2 regions of the Brucella oryzae genome follow, and region 2 is predicted to be linked to the other one. Evidence: predicted binding sites of a transcription regulator. Region 2 holds the regulator's gene; the other holds the start of a gene.

Region 1 (6,768 bases), on a different contig from region 2:
ACCGTTACCGTTACACCATGATTGCGCATCAGGAGGCGTATCTGCTCGTTCAGATAATGGTCGAACAGATCGGGCCGCGTGATGTTTGCGGAATAATCGCCGGGCGTCGAAACATGGCCATAGGCCAGACGCGAATCCACATGCGCGAAACTAGACGTGGACAGGCAGATTTCGGGATAGTAGGCGCGATAACGCTGCGGCGGAACCTCACCGCGTGCAACCTTCTCGAACGCATCGCGCAGGAAGGCCGTATTGCGGTCATAGAGTTTTTGCAGGGCGGCAACCGCCGCACCGGCGTCGTTGAAAACCTCCGGGTCAACGGTCGGAGGTGTTTTGATCTCGGTCAGAAATGGATGTTCGATTCGCTGTGTCATGGCCTAGTATAACAAAACCGATGACTGTTACATGACCCAGTTTATGCGGCTCGCTGCAAGCTCACATAAAGCACGAGGCCGACACCGCTCATCTGGGAATGCTGGCCGATCTGCGTATAGGCGAAGGTTGCTGCCGGACCGGTGAAGATGGCTGTGAATAGGAAAACCCGAAGGGCGATTGCGGCGATGGTCCGGGTTCTTTTCATGGCCGCTCTCCGGCATGCTTCTGAGTGAATGCGGCCACAGGCCCGATTATCGGCTGGTCACGGTAAACACTGTATCTCTGGTCGACGAAAATGCTGGCGACTGTGGCAAAGCCAGCGATCATCAGGCAGACAATTGTTAAACGCCGAAGCATACCGGTTGGCCCCCAAAGCCGTTCTGATTTTTGTTCTCCCTGGTCAATCTAGCGATCGCGCCTGAACCGTCCCTGAGAGCGCCGTTCATGCGCCGTTCAAAAATATTGATGTTCCGTTTATTGCCACAAGTGGCTCTTGTGCCTGCTCAAAAGGGTCTTATGTTTCCCATCATTGGAATGCGGGGACATGTCCCGCTCAACGTCAGGATCAGCGGGAGAGAGCCCATGGCCGAACAGACCAAGCCCATCGAATTGTATTATTGGCCGACACCGAACGGCTTCAAGATCAGCATCATGCTGGAAGAACTGGGCGTTCCCTATGAGGTCAAATATGTCAATATCGGCAAGGGCGATCAGTTCCAGCCAGATTTCCTGAAAATCGCCCCGAACAACCGTATGCCCGCGATCATCGATCCGAAAGGGCCGGGCGGCGAACCGATCTCAGTGTTCGAATCTGGTGCGATCCTGCAGTATCTCGGGCGGAAGTTCGGCAAGTTCTACCCGATCGACGAACGCAATCGCGTCGCCGTTGACGAATGGCTGATGTGGCAGATGGGCGGGCTTGGCCCGATGTCGGGGCAAGCTGGTCATTTCCGGATCTATGCACCGGAGAAGGTTCAGTACGGGATCGACCGCTATACGAATGAGGTCAACCGGCTCTATGGTGTCCTGAACAGGCAGCTTGAAGGCAAGGAATATATCGCTGGCGATTATTCAATCGCCGACATGGCATCAATCGGCTGGATCAACGCCTATAAGAATTACGAGCAGAATCTCGATGATTTCCCGAACCTGAAGCGCTGGCACGAGACGATGAATACGCGCCCTGCGGTTCAGCGTGGTCTGCTGGTCGGCAAAGAAGAACGGGAACGCGCAAATGCTTCAGCGAACAAGGAAGAGGAACACAAGATTCTCTTCGGTCAGAAGGCACGCTGAACAAGCGGTGAAAGAAAGGGCGGCCCGGGGCCGCCCTCAGATTGATTACAAACCCCTCGATTTTTGGAAGCAGTCAAAAACGAGGGGTTTTGATTCCGATTTGTTCACGTTCTGAATCTGGGACGTTCCGTGAATCTGAGGTCATTTTGACCCTGCCGGAGGTTTGTCAGCAGTCTGAAGGGGCCGAGAGGCCCCTTCTCACTTAGATAGTCAATCCAATCAAGAGTTGCCCTTCAGGCGTGCGTTGCAGAGGCTGTAATAACCGCCTCCCTTCTGCACCCACTTCAGGCCACCCAAAGCATTGGCGTCCTTCAAGGCATGGTACTGCTCCAGGCAAGTGTGCATACGCGCCTTGCCGGCGGATTCATTGGAGAATTTGGCTGAAACAGCGGTTGGGAACTTCACGCCCTTGGGGGCAGCAACCGTCGGAGCGGCAGGTTCACTGTTTCCGTCTGTGCTCATCGCGACCGGATCTGCACCCGGACCGCACTCGGCCTTGCGGAAAGCGTTCCACTTGACACCATTATCCGTACCAGAATCCTTAGCTGCCTGATACTTAGCGCTGCACTGTTTCATGGTCAGGCCCTTGGCAGAGTCGTCTGCCGCAGGAGCAGCAGCGCTCTTGGCTGCCTTTTTGGCTGGAGCAGCAGGAGCTGCCGGTGCTGCGGCGGCATCTGCGCCATCTCCGCATTGCGCCTTGCGGAAATCATTCCATTTCATACTGCCAAGCGTGCCAGCATCTTTGGCAGATTGATATTTTGCGCTACATTCCTTCATCGTCAGTGCATTGGCAGGCGATGAAAAAGCAAATGCAGCGGCACTCATGATAATGGCTGTGCCTGCCATAGCTGTGATGGTTCGAATAGACATCGTGTTACTCCCTATCGAATGCAGCCCTTTTGATCGCTTGGTATCCGTTCGCACCTTGCGATCTTGCTAATATAGAAGAACGGTAGATGTCACTGTTGCTCTCGCCCGTTCCGTTTATACGTCAATATTGCGCTTCACCAAGTTGACTGTCAATCATTTGGTCAATATTACTCTTATATCCAATACAAATTTTCTAACGGGCTTTCTTTGCTCGTTATGGTCATGCAGGCGCCATGAAGTAGAATTATAGTACTTCTTCCCCCATGTCCGATTTTTATTCAAATAGAGTTAAAATCTGAGGATGATAGCTGTGATAAAGCGAATCATGATTATAGGTGGTGCCGGCTCGGGAAAATCCAGCCTTGCGCGCAAGCTTGGCGACATCACTGGTCTACCGGTTGTTCATATCGATACTCTCTACTGGCTGCCCGGCTGGACGATGCGCTCGCGTGACGAGATCGGCCACCTCACCAAAGAAGCGGCGAATCAGGACAGATGGATATTCGAGGGAAACAATAGCGAAACTATGAATTACCGGGCCTCGCGGGCAGATATGCTTATTTTTCTCGATATATCGACCATGCGTCGTCTGTGGCGTGTATTGAAAAGAACGGTAATCCATTACGGGGGCTCACGCCCGGATATGGCTGAAGGTTGTGTGGAGCGTTTTGACTGGGGCTTCCTGAAATGGGTGGCGAGCTATCGCAAAGACGGTCGGGTTCGCGCATTGGCTTTTCTGGAAAAGGCGCCGCAACATCTTATCAAGCATCACTTGCGCAGTCCGCAAGCGGTGAAGCGCTTCCTCGCGCAGATGGCGCGCGAAATAAATTAAAACAATCAGCCTCTCCGAGAGCGATAAACTCACAAAGCAGACCTTGAAATAACAATATTTCAAGCCGTGCGCTGCATCGCTACTGCTGTTATATTTAGTTGTCTCCCAAGACTTTACGCTGCGTGCTATGGCCCAACCATCTGCACAGCGCGAATGTATGACATGTCGGAACTCGTTCCGGCACCGTAATCTTTTCGCCGGATTGCCGGCTTCTCGCTGTTCTGGAGTTTCCACGTGGCTGATATCACTGATAACGCCGCTGCCCTTATTGATGCGCCGAAAGCTGCCGCATTCGACCGTCACCACCTCTATGAAGATGCGATGGCGATGCTGATCGGTACATCCTTCATCGCACTCGGCATTACGCTTTACAGCCAGGCCATGCTGATGACCGGCAGCACCGCCGGTATCGCCCTTCTCATCCAGTATGCAACAGGCACGGAATTCGGATTGCTCTATTTCCTGATCAATCTGCCATTCTACTATTTTGCCGTGCGTCGAATGGGTTGGGCTTTTACGATCAGAACCTTCGTCGCAGTGGCCATGATGTCGGTCTTTGCGCGACTGATGCCCTTGAGTGTCGACTTCTCAAGCGTTAATCCGCTTTTCGCCGCACTCATGGGCGGCACCTTGATGGGTATGGGTGTGCTGGCACTCTTCCGTCATCGCTCCGGTGTCGGCGGCGTCAACATATTGGCGCTCTATCTGCAGGACGCCTATGGGATCAGAGCCGGTTGGTTTCAGCTCGGCCTCGACGTCCTTATCATGTTGGTCTCGCTGTTCTTTATCCCATGGGAGAACATGGTGCTTTCCCTGATCGGTGCGATTGCCATGAATCTCATCATCGCAATCAATCACAAACCGGGCCGGTATCTCGGTATAAGCTGAGACAGCAAAAGCCACCTCGAAGGCGGCTTTCTTCATAAACGAAGGCGTTATCAGTCAGTGGGCGGTCATCCATTCGCGTGCGCCGCGCAGGGCTGCTGCCAGTTCGCCCTTGCTCATCGTGGCAGCCACCTGATTACGCATACGGGCGGCCTTCTCGCTGCCGCGGATGGCCGCAATGTTCAGCCATTTGTGGGCCTGCACCACGTCGATCTCGCAATCGCGACCGATGGCAAATTTCATGCCCATTTCCAGAAGAATGCGATCCTGCGCGATTGCGTTGTTCTTATTCGTAAAGCTCTGAAACTGTGCCATTTTCTTTGTCCCTGTTAAATCCCGAGAACCGTCCGGTCTTTATTTCAAAGCTTGATTTCGTTGCTTCGAAACTGCCGTCTCTGTCGTTCCGTTCATGCTCTCAAATCTAGGGGAAAGGATTGAAATGCGCGTTAAACCAGATGCTTAACGAGCAACCAACAAAATCCGAACAAGGGGTAAACTTGGGATTTTGTTAAACATGCAAGTGCCGCCGATTGCTGGATTTTAGTAAAAACTCGATTCAAATCCGCATGATCGAACGAAACCAGTTGCTAACTATAGACAACATTCGAATGCGGGCGTGTGTGTACAAAGGGCAGTGTTTCAGGAGCAGAGAGCGTCACAAATATCCCTCTTCCGCTTCGCCGGAAACTAGTTTACGTTTACGTTTGCGTAAGTTTGATGGATGATCGAGGAGGCTTCCGTCTTAAACTTCAGAACGCATCACAGCGGTTTCATCGTTGCAACCGGCAAAGCCGGGACTGGCGGCGATTTGGGAGGAAAGAATGATCCGCACACTTATTCTTGGAATGACGCTTGCAGCCACCTTTGCCGCGCCCGCCCTCGCCGAAGAAGGGATCGTCGGTACGTGGAAGCGCCCGAACGGAACGATCATCAGCTATACGGCCTGCGGCGCCAACAAGTTCTGCGGTACGGTGCAGACCGGCGAATACAAGGGCAAGTCCATCGGCACGATGTCCGGCACCGGGGGCAGCTATAAGGGTGAGGTCAACAAGCTTGACGAAGGCAAAACCTATACCGGCAAGGCCAGTGTCAAGGGCAATACGCTTTCACTCTCCGGCTGCGTGATGGGCGGTCTGATCTGCAAGAGCGAGAGCCTGACGCGCCAGTAATATCCAGCGCTGCGGAATCAAAAAGGGCGGCCCCGGGCCGCCCTCAGACTGCTGACAAACCTCCGGCAGGGTCAAAATGACCTCAGATTCACGGAACGTCCCAGATTCAGAACGTGAACAAATCGGAATCAAAACCCCTCGTTTTTGACTGCTTCCAAAAATCGAGGGGTTTGTAATCAATCTGAAGGGGCCTCTCGGCCCCTTTTTATTTGGTTCTTGCGAACCAGCCGGTGACTGCAACAGAAAGCCAACCGAGAATCATCAACGATCCTCCGGTCGGTGCAGCCATCGGGAAGAGCCGGTTGCCGGTCATATCGCGCATGAAGAGATCGCCGCAGAACAAGGCAAGGCCGATAACAAGCAAGGCACCGCCCAAATAAGCGGTACGGCTGGCCGGTGCGATGAGTGACAACACAAGAAATGCAGGCGCATGTCCAAGAAGCAGCGGAGCAATATTGCCGAGATGATTCTCGCCGCCATGGGCCGCGCCTGCATAAGCGGCAATCGCGAGTGCACCGCACAGCCCGGCAAGTGTACTGAAAAGAATGTTTTGAGGTCGATTGTCTGATCGAATCAGCATGTGCGGCTCCGCGATTCAGGCAGTTTCACGAATATCTACATGTTTTCGGGCATCCTCCAAAGCGTCGGGTAGGGCAGCTTCAAAAAGATCGAGCTGTTCGTCAGCGCCGACACTGACACGGATGCAGCGGTCGAGAACCGGGGCTCCTGGTTTGCGTACGAAGATGTCACGCGCGATCAGGCTATTGAGAACTGCCGTGGCGAATGCTCCATCCTTTCCGCAGTCGATGGTGACAAAGTTGGTGGCGGACGGAATGGCTGTAAGACCATTTTCCTTGGCGATTGCGGCAATGCGGTCTCGCCCGGCTATTATTTGGGTAACCACGTTACGCAGGTAAGCCTGATCCTTGAGGGCTGCAATAGCTGCTGCCTGCGCAAGACGGTTCACCGCGAAATGATCGCGAATCTTGTCGAAAGATTTGATAGCTTCAGCACTGCCGACAACATAACCGCAGCGAATGCCCGCCAAACCGTAGGCTTTGGAGAAGGTGCGCATTCGCAGAATATTTGGTCGGTCGGTTTCAAAGGGCGGGAAGGCGGAGGTAGGCCCGGTTTCGCAATAGGCCTCATCCAAGACAAGCATCGTGGTTTCAGGAACGCGCTCGATGAAGGATTGGATATCCGAACCCTCATGCCAGGTTCCCATCGGGTTATCCGGATTGGCAAGATATAGGATTGCAGCATCTTGCTTGCGCGCCGCGTCAAGCAGTCCGTCGAGGTCCGATCTGTCGTTAAGATAGGGAACCGTGACCAGATTTCCGCCAT
Region 2 (6,768 bases):
TCGATCATCTGTTCGGTCGACATGATTTCGTCGTCGCCATGGCTCCAGCCGAGGCGTACGAGATAGTTACGCAGGGCTGCAGGCAAATAGCCCATCGCACGGTAGGCATCCACACCCAAGGCGCCATGACGCTTGGAGAGTTTTGCACCGTCCGCACCATGAATAAGAGGGATATGCGACATTTGAGGAATGTCCCAACCCATCGCATTGTAGATGACGGTCTGTCGCGCCGCATTTGTCAAATGGTCGTCGCCGCGAATGATATGTGTCACACCCATATCGTGATCGTCGACAACGACTGCATGCATGTAAGTCGGCGTGCCATCGGATCGCAGAATGATGAAATCATCGAGATCCTTGTTCGGGAAACGTACGTCGCCCTGCACTGCGTCCTGCACGAGGGTTTCGCCTTCCTGCGGGGCCTTGATCCGGATTACCGGCTTTACACCAGCTGGCGCTTCAGACGGATCGCGATCACGCCAGCGACCATCATAGCGCGGTGGACGGCCTTCAGCGCGTGCTTTCTCACGCATTTCTTCCAGCTCTGCTGGCGTAGCATAACAATAATATGCCTTGCCAAGAGCGACGAGTTCTTCCGCCACTTCGCGATGGCGAGGTGCGCGTTCGAACTGCGAGATGGCATCGCCATCCCAATCCAAGCCCAGCCAAGTCAAGCCATCGAGAATGGCAGCCGTCGCAGCGTCTGTGGAACGTTCCCGGTCGGTGTCTTCGATGCGCAGCAGCATCTTGCCACCATTGTGCTTGGCATAAAGCCAGTTGAACAAGGCAGTACGCGCACCACCAATGTGCAGATACCCCGTGGGAGAGGGGGCAAAACGGGTAACAACCGGTTTCGACATGATAGCTCCACTATGTCGTGCGCCTTTTTTAGAGCAGCGGCGAATGCCGGAGACACAGGCGCGAACTTGAATTCCAATGCCTGCGCGAGAATGCCCGGCAGGTAATCGGGGTTCGTGATGAGAACCCTCTCGATTTCGGCTGCGGTTCATGTAGCATAGGCAGCATCATGCGCAAGGGTTTCGCATCTCTTTCGCACCGATGTGCCGTTGTTCTTTCGGGGTATTTCGACGGTCTGGGCTAACTTTTGCGGTCAGGCGGGGGCATGACAGGCATCAGGGAAGCGAGTGATGTAAACGAACGGGCGCTTGTGAAGAACATGCCCGATGGTTTCGTGCGCACCCTGTTGCCCGAAGTGTGGCCCTCCAATGAAACAGGGCCTTCGGCACATTCGGCGCCTGTCCAGCCTCCCGCACCCAAACTGCGTGAACGTCTCCTGTCCGTCCCCCTCATTGCTCGGGAACAGATCAGGACAGCAATCGAAACTGAAGCCGGACGCGGCGCCTTCTTTCTTTTGCTGCCGGTTTTTGCCGGCATTGGCGCGATCATCTATTTTACGCTTTCGTTCGAGCCAGCATGGACACCGCTTCTGTCCATGCTCGGAATTGCTATTCTCTTGCGAGTTGCGACGCGCAGGCATTATGTCGCCGCGCAGTGCATGGCGTTCGCTATTGCGTTGTCGGCCGGTCTTGTAGTCGGCAAATGGGAGACAGAGCGGCGTGCGACGCCGATGCTGGGCTCCGATGTCGCAACACGTATAACGGGCCGGGTGGTTGCGCTTGAATATCAGGATAATGGAAGCTGGCGGATAACGCTCGATGTCCTCCAGACCGAGCGCCCGAAGCTTCGCTTTCCGCCAAAACGCGTTCGTATCAATGCAAGGGATATTCCGGCCTCGACGTCGATCGGCAGCGGGCTTACAGGTTTCGTGCGATTGCGTATTCCGTCGGGTCCGGTTCGCCCCGGCAACTATGATTTTTCGTTTCACGCCTATTTCAATGGTATCGGGGCCAATGGCTTTTTTCTCGGAACACCCAAAGTGGCGGCGGTTTCTCTGCCAGACGAACTGACTGCGGAAATTTCTCAGTGGATCGCCATGTTGCGTGTTCGGGTTTCCGAACGGATTGAAGAGGTTATCGGCGGAGAGGATGGAAGCGTGGCTTCGGCGCTTGTGGCGGGCACGCGTGCGGGGATCAGCGAAAAGACCAATGACGATCTGCGCAAAGCAGGCCTTGCACATATTCTGTCGATCTCCGGTTTGCATATGGCGCTCGCTGCCGGTGTTGTCATGCTGACGCTGCGGTCTCTCTTTGCGCTGTTTCCGGCTTTCAGTGTGCGGCATCCCGTGAAAAAATATGCAGCCTTTCTCTCCCTTTTGAGCTGCACCTTTTATCTTGCCATGTCGGGCGCCGATGTTGCGGCGCAACGAAGCTATGTGATGATTGCAGTCATGCTCGGAGCCTTGCTGGTTGATCGTGCTGCGATAAGCATGCGCAATCTCGCCATCGCAGCCCTTGCCATGATTGCCATTTCACCGCATGAGATATTAGGGCCGAGTTTTCAGATGTCTTTTTCTGCTACGGCCGCCCTGATCGCGGGATATGCGTGGTGGAGCGAGCGTAATGCAAGAAAATATGTCGGCAAGGAAAGGCGTGGAAAGCCCACTCATAGTTTCGGGGGAAAAATCCTGAAGCCGGTCACTGCGGCGGCGGGTACTTCGCTCGTCGCGGGATTGGCGAGCGGAATTTTTGCCGCTTATCATTTCAATAATACTGCGCCGCTGGGCTTGGTGGGGAACGTTCTCGCTGAGCCTGCAATCGCACTTCTCGTGATGCCATTTGCTGTTTTCGGTCTTGTCCTGATGCCGTTGCAACTGGATTGGGTACCATTGCAGATCATGGGATGGGGTATTTTCGCCGTCAGACATATTGCCGCCTTTGTTGCGGCGTGGTCACCTGACGGCAATCCGGGTGCAATGCCTGCACTCACTCTCGTTTTGTGGACTATTGCGCTTGTTCTGGCGGTTGTTCTGTCGACCAGATTGAAGGCGCTGGCACTCCCCTTCATTGTACTTGGTTTTGCTGCTTTCGTCAGGGAGCCTTTTCCGGACATTGTGGTATCAGAAGATGCCAAGCTGGTGGGAGTCCGACTGACTGATGGGAGATTTGCAGTTAATCGGAGCCGTCCGTCGCAATTTACAGTCGACAATTGGAAAACCGCATATCTGGTCGAAGAATTCATCGCACCGCCATCGGGCAAAAACAGAAAACGAACCGATGTGGACGGATTCGAATGCGAAGATGGATTATGTACGATCAGTTTGCGCGATGGTCGCACATTGGTCTACACAGCAGATGTTGCAATGCAAGAAATCGCCTGTAATATCGGCGATGTGGTCATTCTGGCTGTTCCCGGTAAAGAAGCTTCGTGTGGACGCTCCACGACTCTGAGCATCAGTAAACGCGATCTGGCGTTAAAGGGATCTGTAGAGATAAGACTCGGGAAAGCACCGGAGCAAAACCGAGCTCCTGAGGCTTTATCCATAGTTTCTCCTGAAGCGACGGAAGTCGATGTAACACAGCCAATATTTGATCTGCAACGCGACAGCCGAATAACATTTGCAATCAATACGCCGAGCCGTCCCTGGCATATGCATCGCATCCATTCGCGTCCGGCACGTGGTTTGGCCGAGCGCGAATACAAACCAAAACCCCGCCCGCCCAAAAATGCAGTGAATTGTTCATCCGGCGCAGACCGTAACGCAAATCTCTGCGAATGATAATAGAGCGCTTCCAGTTAAAAGAACCATGCCTTCGCTCAATCTTTTTGCTTTGCATTTTCCTGCGCAAAGCCGTTTTTCACTTTGCTGGAAACACCCTAATAGCGGCGGATCAGGCCAACAAGCTTGCCTTGAACCCGCACTCGGTCGGGGCCAAAGATTCGTGTCTCATAGGCGGGGTTGGCTGCTTCGAGTGCGATGGAAGCACCTTTGCGACGAAAGCGCTTCAATGTCGCTTCTTCGTCATCGACGAGAGCGACCACAATTTCACCGGGATTTGCGGATTCGCCACGCTTGATAATGACCGTATCTCCGTCAAAAATTCCAGCATCGATCATTGAATCGCCTCTAACCTCAAGAGCGTAATGCTCACCCGCGCCAATCATTTCTGGCGGAAGGCTCAGGGAATGCGTCTGATTCTGGATGGCTGAAATAGGCACACCAGCAGCGATTCGCCCCATGACTGGCACAGAGACTGTTGCGGATGTGTCGTCATTGGTCGCAACAGAGGTAGGGCGTGACGGTGAAGGCGGCGGTGGTGCTTTGCCCAGGCTGCCTTCGATAACACTGGGAGCGAACTTCTTTTGTGCGTTGAGTCCCGGAGCAATAGAATCCGGCAGACGCAGGACCTCAAGTGCACGTGCCCGGTTTGGCAGCCGACGGATGAAGCCACGCTCCTCCAGAGCGGTGATCAGACGATGGATACCCGATTTCGAAGCCAGATCGAGCGCTTCCTTCATTTCATCGAACGACGGTGGAATGCCCGTTTCTTTTAGACGTTCATGAATGAACAGCAGAAGCTCGTGCTGTTTACGGGTTAACATGCGCGACACCCTCCCGGCCAAGAATTGAGAAAAACAAAACCAGAACGAACACTATATGTTCCAGTCTTGTTCTGCAATGGTTTTAAAAGCATTAACGCTCAAGACGAGATTGAACGGATTGTTTCAGGACGGGCGCATCATCTATGCGCTACTTCAGATACTGATCCGAATAACATATATTCTATCGTGAGTTAGATCAGTTTTCTCATGCTTTAGTGATGGCAGATAACATGCTGAATCTAGAGCATAAGGACACGACAATCATCGCCGAGAGCGGCTGCGGGAGCGTTCTCGTCTCTGATGAGAAGCGCTTTTGAGCCGACGAGTGCCGAAAGCATAGACGAATCCTGAACTGGAAATGGCTTCGCTATCAGTGTTCCGTCCGGAGTTGATTCGACCGTGGCTCGGATATAATCGCGGCGGTAGTCATTCGCAGGCAGGACAGTGCCCAGTTTTGCAGGCCGGATATCGGCGTCGAAGTTAGTTCCGGCAAGCTTGGCGACAAGCGGTCGAAGAAAGACGAGGCTGCAGACGAGGCTGGAAACAGGGTTGCCGGGCAAGCCTATGATATGCACGATTTTGCCGTTCACGCTGATGTGTCCATACATCAGGGGCTTACCCGGCCTCATGGCGATCTTCCAGAAATCGAGATTAACGCCCAATTTTTGAAGCGCGCCGTGCACAAAATCTCGGTCACCGACCGACGCGCCGCCAATCGTAACCAGAATGTCGATGCCGCTTTGCAGGCTATCTGCTATTGCCTGTTCAATCTTGGCAGGATCATCTGGAATGATTCCTTTGTCTTCCGGGCTGCCGCCAGCCCGCCTGATAATTTCAGCGATTCCGACGCTGTTCGATGCAACAATCTGGTCCATTCCGGGTGTTTCACCCGGCGCGACGAGCTCATCACCGGTCGCAACGATTGCCGCCTTTGGTTTTTGAAATACATCGATTCTCGCATTGCCGCTTGCAGCGGCTAACGATAGGGCGGCGGCGTCCAGCTCTCGTCCGCTCGAAATGACGACGTTACCGGGCGAAAAGTCGAGGCCCGCGCGACGTATATGCCGTCCTGGCTCTATTCCTTCATGAACGGTGAGCCGGTCATCCGAACGCTCGGTGTGTTCTTGAATGACAATTGTGTCTGTGCCTTTGGGCAGTGGCGCGCCGGTAAAAATGCGGACCGCCTGTCCGATCCCCAATTCGCCTTCGAATCGATTGCCTGCTGCCGATTCGCCGATGATGTCGAACTCAACAGGATAAGCGATGTTCTCCGGGGCGATCAGGGCATAGCCATCCATTGCCGAGCCGTCGAAAGGCGGCTGTAGAAAATGTGCCAACACAGGTGTTGCAACCACGCGCCCACCTGCATCCGACAAAGCGATTTGCTCTTTACCGTGCGGTTCCGCAGACTTCAGGATGCGGGCCAGTGCTTCATCGACCGGGAGAAGGGACATGGTGTTTCCTCTCGAACTGAATTGTGGACCCGTTTAGAGCATAAAGCCTGTCTGGAAGAATTGATCCAGAACAAGGTTCAGCGATTATGCCGTCCAATCACCGGATTTGCCGCCGCTTTTTTCGGTAACGCGGATGCCGTCGATCTCCATATGTTTGTCGATGGCTTTGGCCATGTCATAAATGGTAAGACATGTGACGGAAACGGCGGTGAGGGCTTCCATTTCCACGCCAGTGCGCCCTTTGAGCTTGGCGAGTGCGCGAACGCGCAGACCGGGCAGTGCCTGATCCGGTTCGATTTCGACAGAGATTTTGGTCAGCATAAGCGGATGGCAGAGGGGAATCAGGTCAGCAGTCTTTTTTGCCGCCATGATGCCTGCCAGACGCGCGGCGCCAATGACGTCACCCTTCGCGGCATTGCCTTCCAGAATGAGCGCCAGCGTTTCCGGCTTCATTCTGACCGATCCTTCGGCTACGGCTTGGCGTTCAGTTTCATCCTTCGCCCCAACATCCACCATATTGGCAGCACCGGTCTGGTCGATATGGGTGAGCTTGGACGTCATCGATCAGGCCCTGCCGGTCAGGAGTTCACGGGTAGCCGCCGCAACATCAGCCTGGCGCATCAGGCTCTCGCCGATGAGGAAGGTCCCGATTCCGGATTTTTCCAAACGCAGGCAATCTTCGTGTGTGAATATGCCGCTTTCACCAACCAGAACACGATCGGAAGGTGCCATTTTCGACAGACGTTCCGAAACGGCGAGATCAACCTCGAATGTGCGCAAATTGCGGTTATTGACGCCGAGTAGGCGGGATGAAAGCTTCAGCGCACGTTCCATCTCGGTTTCGTCGTGCACT

Evidence for each region. The regulator LexA, encoded in region 2, represses DNA repair genes until DNA is damaged. The targets are predictions, from matches to a motif close to TGTTCNNNNTGTGTTCNG.
Region 1: a site for LexA is predicted at 4,725-4,742, ahead of JNC70_RS17585 (sel1 repeat family protein). Genes of this name have one in related genera too.

Annotation. Positions count from the first base shown of each region.
Region 1 is NZ_JBHEEO010000019.1:76,535-83,302, forward strand. It holds gene JNC70_RS17555 (AMP nucleosidase) at 1-374, opposite strand, end outside; gene JNC70_RS17560 (hypothetical protein) at 416-580, opposite strand; gene JNC70_RS17565 (glutathione binding-like protein) at 958-1,668, shown strand; gene JNC70_RS17570 (antifreeze protein) at 1,888-2,538, opposite strand; gene JNC70_RS17575 (P-loop NTPase family protein) at 2,840-3,370, shown strand; gene JNC70_RS17580 (YitT family protein) at 3,605-4,258, shown strand; gene JNC70_RS17585 (sel1 repeat family protein) at 4,313-4,570, opposite strand; gene JNC70_RS17590 (DUF2147 domain-containing protein) at 5,077-5,424, shown strand; gene JNC70_RS17595 (DUF423 domain-containing protein) at 5,630-6,004, opposite strand; gene JNC70_RS17600 (pyridoxal phosphate-dependent aminotransferase) at 6,020-6,768, opposite strand, start outside.
Region 2 is NZ_JBHEEO010000008.1:155,958-162,725, reverse strand. It holds gene gltX (glutamate--tRNA ligase) at 1-860, opposite strand, end outside; gene JNC70_RS11075 (ComEC/Rec2 family competence protein) at 1,124-3,637, shown strand; gene lexA (transcriptional repressor LexA) at 3,736-4,461, opposite strand; gene JNC70_RS11065 (molybdopterin molybdotransferase MoeA) at 4,701-5,915, opposite strand; gene moaC (cyclic pyranopterin monophosphate synthase MoaC) at 6,000-6,476, opposite strand; gene trpC (indole-3-glycerol phosphate synthase TrpC) at 6,480-6,768, opposite strand, start outside.